DNA from 3 places in the Leptospira johnsonii genome. Region 3 is predicted to be linked to each of the others. Evidence: riboswitches for the same ligand, from Rfam matches in the RefSeq annotation. Region 3 holds a riboswitch; each other region holds the start of a gene.
The links. A riboswitch is a leader RNA that binds a small molecule or an ion and turns the genes downstream of it on or off. The one in region 3 is predicted to bind cobalamin.
Positions count from the first base shown of each region.

Region 1: another riboswitch for cobalamin. It lies ahead of LPTSP_RS01395 (CbtB domain-containing protein); the one in region 3 lies ahead of LPTSP_RS06500 (TonB-dependent receptor).
Region 2: another riboswitch for cobalamin. It lies ahead of LPTSP_RS13090 (hypothetical protein); the one in region 3 lies ahead of LPTSP_RS06500 (TonB-dependent receptor).

Region 1 is NZ_BFAY01000005.1:26,059-28,326, forward strand. It holds gene LPTSP_RS01390 (CbtA family protein) at 1-715, opposite strand, end outside; gene LPTSP_RS01395 (CbtB domain-containing protein) at 706-888, opposite strand; cobalamin riboswitch at 1,028-1,211, opposite strand; gene LPTSP_RS01400 (SDR family NAD(P)-dependent oxidoreductase) at 1,287-2,141, opposite strand.
Region 2 is NZ_BFAY01000011.1:887,144-889,411, forward strand. It holds gene LPTSP_RS13085 (flavin monoamine oxidase family protein) at 1-437, opposite strand, end outside; adenosylcobalamin (AdoCbl) riboswitch at 677-803, shown strand; gene LPTSP_RS13090 (hypothetical protein) at 995-1,516, shown strand; gene LPTSP_RS13095 (LIC_13355 family lipoprotein) at 1,551-2,268, shown strand, end outside.
Region 3 is NZ_BFAY01000007.1:233,106-235,373, reverse strand. It holds gene lsa26 (surface adhesion protein Lsa26) at 82-822, opposite strand; cobalamin riboswitch at 1,082-1,256, shown strand; gene LPTSP_RS06500 (TonB-dependent receptor) at 1,285-2,268, shown strand, end outside.

The sequences.
Region 1 (2,268 bases), on a different contig from region 3:
TCGGCGCGGCAAAGTCCTCGGAAATTTTAGGAACTCCAAGGTAAAAGGGAAAACCTACAAAAAATAGGGCCGTTACTATTGCTAAGGTCCATTTTAATAGATTACGAATTTTTAAATAAGATAGAATGGTCTGAGACCCCAATGCGCCTGCTAAACTAGAACCGACACAAAGATACCACCAGGCCTGTCTTTCCGGATAGTCGTAAGCACCCGAGGCTCTACCTGGCAATTCGGGAGGAAGTCCTAAAAATGGGATCCCGAAGAAGATTAAAAATCCTCCGATAGTAAATAGAATACTTAGGATGATTGCCTTGGATAAGGATAGACTTTCAAAGAATCCGTTTAGAGGAAAGAAGGCAATCCAGATCGAGAGCAAAACTCCAAAAGAAATCCCTAATAGAGTAGAGCCGACGATAGTTCCCAAATTTCTCTTTTGAAAAAGACCTCCGCTCACAATTTCATCGGAAGTGTTAGTCTGTGCTTTCGCATGGGAATGAGTTTCTCCATGCCCATTAGAGTGGATATGCGTTTTGCCAGTATTTGAATTTTCAGATATGGATATGGATTTGGATTTGGATTTGGATTCAAACTTCTCTGCTTCTAAGATCAGCGGAAGATTCCATACACAAACCAATATCCCCAAAACGAAACCGGATACTAGGCCGACTAATAATCCGGTCTTTAAAAGATCAGAAAATCCTGATCTTAATGGCATGGAAATCCCGTGGAATGTCTGATATCATGGAAAGTATCGTGCAAATACACCATGGGTTCCAGGCCTACTACATAGATCATAGAAAAGGCAAGGAATACGGATAGAACCAGAATAGAACCTCGAAGCCATAATCTGGCTCTCGAAATATCCTTCGAAACGGAGATCGAGCGCATAAAAATCCCTCCTAAGAGATCTTCACCTAACAAGATATAAACGATATCTAGGTACAAAAGATTGCGCCTAAGCATCGTACGAACAAAATTAATTTGAGTTTAGTTACGGCCCGTCTTACATCCGAGACTGGATCACGTAGCTTCAGGATTTTTGTAAGGTCGTTTTCTGACTCGAGATCGTCCTACTCAGCACGTCTTCCCAGGTTTTACACCCAGTGACATCTTGTGCCTTTTGTCCCTCTTACAGCGGCGGGTACCGTGACGGAATTGCACCGTCTTCCCATAGATGAGACCATCTATGTTCCTACAAAAATTGTCTGAAATTTTAGGATCTATTTAGTTGAGTAATTTTGTATAGCCTTTTATTTCGCGATCGAATAAAAATATATGCACAACGCTTATACTTTCTGTTTTTTCTTGTCCAGTCTGGACTGAGCCGCTTTTAATTCCGAATCCGTAAGTTTAATACTGAATTCTGGAAAATGCCTGAATAGAAAATATTGGAGCCAAGAATCCCAGCCTGTGTATCCGATAAATTTTGAATTCGGGATCCATTTCAGAATTGCCTTTGCGACAGAAATGATCGAATGCACTCTATTTAATGCGGAACCCATTTCTATTTCCTTACTCAATTCAGGTTTGTCGGTATTCTCCTTTTCCAAACCTGGAGTGTCTGTAGTAGGTGGAAGAAATAATTTTACCTTCACTCCATGAAGCATCATCTCTTGGCGGAAACCTTGTGCAAAACCTACGATCGCAAACTTACTCGCTGAATAAGCTCCGTAACCATAGATGGAAAAGAATGCCAAGGTAGAGGCTAAGAATACGATCTCTCCGCTTTTTTGTTTGGCAAAATGGTCGCTAAATGCAAGTGCGCTGTTCACATGTCCAAAATAATTCACATCCATTAGGTTTCTGTAAACTTCGTCATCTAGGTCGGAAGCTTCTCCTGCTTTTGCAAAACCGCTGCTGCAGATCAAAAGGTCTAATCCTCCTAAGGTTTGGATTGCCTTTTTGGCTTCTTTTTCTAAAGCTTTCTTATCTGACACATCCAAAACTGCGTATCCAAAGACTGCTGTTGGAGCTCCAACAGCCTTCAATTCTTGGACTGTTTTTTCTAAGTTAGATTTTCCTCTGGCAGAAACGATTACACTTGCTCCTGCCTTCGCTAATTCGATTGCAATTCCTTTGCCTATGCCTGCGGAACCACCTGTTATAAATGCTTTTTTACCTTTGTATCTGCTGAATGACATGTTGAAAAATTCTCTTCGATGCGGGCAAGATTTCCCTTTTTAGAAAACTATTCAATCTAATTCGAAACTTTTTACGCAAAGAATTCGAGAACTTGTTCCAAAATCTTAAATTCCAGGTTTTGGTCCT
Region 2 (2,268 bases), on a different contig from region 3:
TGTGATACTAATTTGCTCAATATCTCTTGAGACTTGGCAGAAAGTTCCCAAGTGCCCGCTTTTTTGTAAGTTCCTAAAAACAGATCCGGAGTTAAAGGAGAAGATTGAATTTTTAATCCAAGTTCTCTAACTAAACTGCGAACTGTTTTGTCTTCTGAAGAAACCCATTCCGCCCCCAGATCCACCACATGACCGGAAGGATCTTGTATAGATCTAACCCTTCCTCCGACTCTGTCTGTAGCTTCTATCAGAGTTACCTTACTTCCTGTTTTTCCTAATAGGTATGCCGAATAAAGTCCAGAAAGTCCTCCGCCAAGTACGATCACCTTTTTTCCTGCGTTAGTATTCTGAGCGAACAAATTTCCCTTACGACTTCCCAACAAAGCTGCGGCGCTTAAAATTCCGGCTTTTAGAAAAGTGGATCGGGTAATTTTCATCGGATTCCTCTTTAGAAGTTTTATTAGAACTCTCTCTTTTATTTTCGGTCTATGAAAGATCTTTCCCGAATTTTTTGCGGAGTAGAATGTCACATCGATCTGAAATTATGTACCGAAGCCTTTCGAATCGTTCTTATGTTTAGAATATCGCCGATTTATTTGGATATTTCAAGGAATAGACTGCTTTTGCATCCTTATAGTTTTTCCCTTGCCAGGGGAAGTGCTAAACCAAAACCTGGAATTACGCTTTCAGGGAGGAAGTCGGGTGAAAATCCCGCGCTGACCCGCAACTGTGATGTCCGTTTTAAACGGAATAAGCCAGATCTTCCCCGCGATACTGAAACCTCGAGGTTGGGGAGTATCGTAAATCTCGCTCTTTAGCGCATCCGCGCTTCTGCGATGGGGCCCCGAAAGCTAAAATGTCGGGGCTCTCGAACGGAAAAAGAAAACCACCGCAAATACCAAATCGTTCGGATCTTAGTAAGATCAATGATCGACTAACGTTATTTTGCTTTTATTTTCTTTTTCTGCGATATCCGGCAGAACCAGGAGAGAAAATGAGAAAATTCAGGACAAAAGCGATAATCATATTATTCGCTTTATCGTTAATCAACACCGCTTGTTTTGAAACGGAAAAGTCAGAGTCTGATAATAGCGCGATTATCGCTGCGCTGGTCCAAGCTAATTATATTGAAGTTGGCGGTTCTTGGCAAGTAGGCTACTATTCCGGTGGAGCCGATGGACCAGTTTATGGTACCGCAGCTATAACTGCTCAATCTTGGATCGAGCAAGGAATGCAAAAATTAACCGTCGTTGAAATAGATAGCGCCAATAGAAAACTTTATTACCAAGCGTCTGCAGATGATGCCTCTAATCCTAGTAAATTCGGAAGAATAGACTGGACTGCAATTCGTAGTAATTCTTGCCCTTCTAGTGCGAGCCGCTGTTTCGATTATTGCCAAATCGTATATGGAAAGAATACTTTAGCAGAAGCAAAAAGTGATACTGCTACTAGTGATTCTTCTGCTTTAAAGACGAACGGCTGTAATGGATTCGGCTGGAATTACATGATCCCATAATCGGATCTAAATTGCGAAAGGAGAGTCACAACGTATGAAACAAATAAGTAAATTCGCGTTTTTTGGAATGTTTGTTTTTCTCTTTCTCATAAGTTGTGATGGCTCCGGAAGCAGCACTGATCTAACTGGACTTTTATTAACCGGACAAAATTCCCTTTCGAATTCTGGAAGTTGCCCTCCGGCAAGTATAGACCCTGAATATCTTTTAGCAAATACTGTAGTCAGTGCACCTGGCAGCAATCCTAGCGTCCTATACAAAGATCCTGAGAAAGCAATCAACGGGGTTTGTGGAGGAGGACAGAATACGGGTGGTTTTGACGTTTATACAATGGGTTCTACCGACCCGAATAATTTTCTGATCCTTTCTTGGAATGGAGCAACTGTGACTAACGGTACAGGGATTGATTTTATCGTTTTTGAGAACGGTTTCCAACAACAAGCTTCTATCAATTATTTTATAGAACCTATAATCGTAGAGGTTAGCTTAGACGGGACAAATTATTGCGGGTTTAATCCTCAATATACCGGAGCTGCAAGCCCTGCCAGTTTGGATCCTACGGATTGGATCCGTTTTGGAGGAGCAAATCCTGTACTTTGGAATATGGTTACTCATCCACTCACTCCTACGGAAATTTTTCCGGATCCATTTGTTGCAAACGCAGGTGGAGATCCATTCGATCTAGACGATCTAGCGGTAGATGCTCGATTTGCAAATGGATGCGATTCTACAGTGCTTTCCAATCTACAAACAA
Region 3 (2,268 bases):
GCCAACAGAACTCTCTAAAATAAAAAAGCCGATGAGGTAACCCCGACATCGGCCTTCTACTTAATAAAACCTTAATGTGAATTATTGGGTTTTGCCGGTAGGTTCCAATGCTCCTGCAGGAGCTTTGAAATTGATCTCATAAATATCATAATGAGAATCTCTCCAACCTGTTACATAAGCCACAGAAACTCCTAAGAAATATCTAAGTCCGAATTTTAGAGCGTTTGTAGCGAAGGCTGCGATCTCTTCGTCGGTGACTGAGAAAGGATGGACTTTATTTCTGGTCTCGTCCAGATATAATCCTTCCCAAGTCCCTATCGCGGTTCCCTTATATTCTAAACTTAGAATACGGCCTGTAACGGAAAAATTCCTTTTTCCTCCGGATTTGGTTTTGCTTACGATCTTATCGGGAAGACCCTTAGGAAGCGATTTCTCTTGAAGTTGTGCTCCTACAACTTCGTAATCGGAAGACAATGCGATTGCTTCGAATCTGTGGATCCTATATTGGACCAAAATTTCTTGGTTTAAATTTTTACTTAAGAAATTTACAACGTCTGCATTTTCAGGACGCACGCTGAATTCGATCTTTTGTTTTGCCGGAACAAAACATTCGTCCTTCATTTCGTCGCAAGCTTCTGAATCGTTTATTGTATAAACTTCTAAAAGACCTTCGTAGGATTCGAAAATGACCCCTCTGCTTTCGAATTGGATCAATTTGGCAACTGTCCAACCCTCGGAATAAGTTCCGGCCGCGGATAAGGATGAGGTAGTTAAAAGAAAGATCCCTAATAGAAGAAATCTTAAGGATGGAATTCGTTTCATTCGAGTTCGGTGCTCCCTGTTATGTAGGTAGACCCGAAGGAGTTTCCTTTGGGCCACGAATTCGTGAATCCTTTCCGGTTTTTATCTTACATCAAGAAAATATTTCTTTGAACGGTTGAAAATGTTGGAACTCCAAAAAGGGGTTCAAGGGGCCGCCTCCTCACTTCGTTCGGATCGGGCTGCTCCGGGCTCGGACAAATGTCCTCGCACTTCGTGACTAAAGCCCTTCGCATCCCGAGCTCCTTTTTGAGATTGCCCCTCCAAGTCGGGTTGGGAACCTGGTCTTGCTAGTAGATCTGAAAAGGGAATCCGGTGAGAATCCGGAGCTGTACCCGCAGCTGTAAACGCCAAAACGATCGGACAAAACCACTGTCGAAAGACGGGAAGGGTCCGAACCGGGCGTGAGTCAGAAAACCTATCCGAGCTACTTTCAATACTATGGCTTTCGGGAGTTAAGGCCTCATGCACAAAAGACCCAAACGAATCGGTAAGATCCTTCATCTAGGGCTCTTTCTATTTTCCATTCAAATATTTTCCCAAGAGAACCAAAAGACGGAGACTTCCACTGTAAAAGTGGTGGGAAAGACCAGCTCAAATTCTCAACCCGAAAATTTCAGAAAGAATCCAACTGGTTTCCAAACTTCCATTGATCTGGACCAATACAGTGCACGTTATACGAATCTTCCCGACGTTTTAGAAAGAGAAGCAGGAGTCCGGATCAGAAGATACGGAGGACTAGGTTCTTATTCTACACTTTCACTCAGAGGGACGAATCCGAATCAAACCAGGATCTTTATAGACGGAGTTCCCTTTAATAATGCGCAAGGAGGAGAAGTAAACCTAGCAGATCTTCCCTTCGACAATTTACAAAGTATAGAAGTTTACAGAAGTGGTGCACCTGTCGGATTTTCAGGATCTGCAATCGGTGGAAGTGTAAATTTAGTCACAAGAACGGGATCGGGTCCGCCTAAAACTCGAGTAAATATAGGTGCTGGAAGTTTTAATACTGGAAAGGGTAGCATAACGCATACAGGGACTTATGGCGGGATCGGGACCAGTGTATTCTTATTGGGAGAAAAATCGGACCAAAACTTTTCTTATCTAAACAATCATGGAACCTTGCTCGTTAATCCTTTGGATGATACGATTGATAGAAGAAGGAACGCACAATACGAAAGGACTTCCGGTATGCTCGGACTCAGTGGGGATATCGGAGCTACTAAGATCAAATTTTGGAATGATCTAAATTATAGATTCCACGGAATTCCAGGTCCTGCAAGTAACCAGACCCAACAAGTACATCGCAGATATCTTAGAAATACTTCCTCTCTTGGAACGGATACAAAAGGTTTGTTCGACGGGTTATTAAGGTTGGAAACCCGAGCTTTCACTTCATTTACGAACGACGATCTATTCGATCCTAAATCGGAATTCTCCAAAGGAACT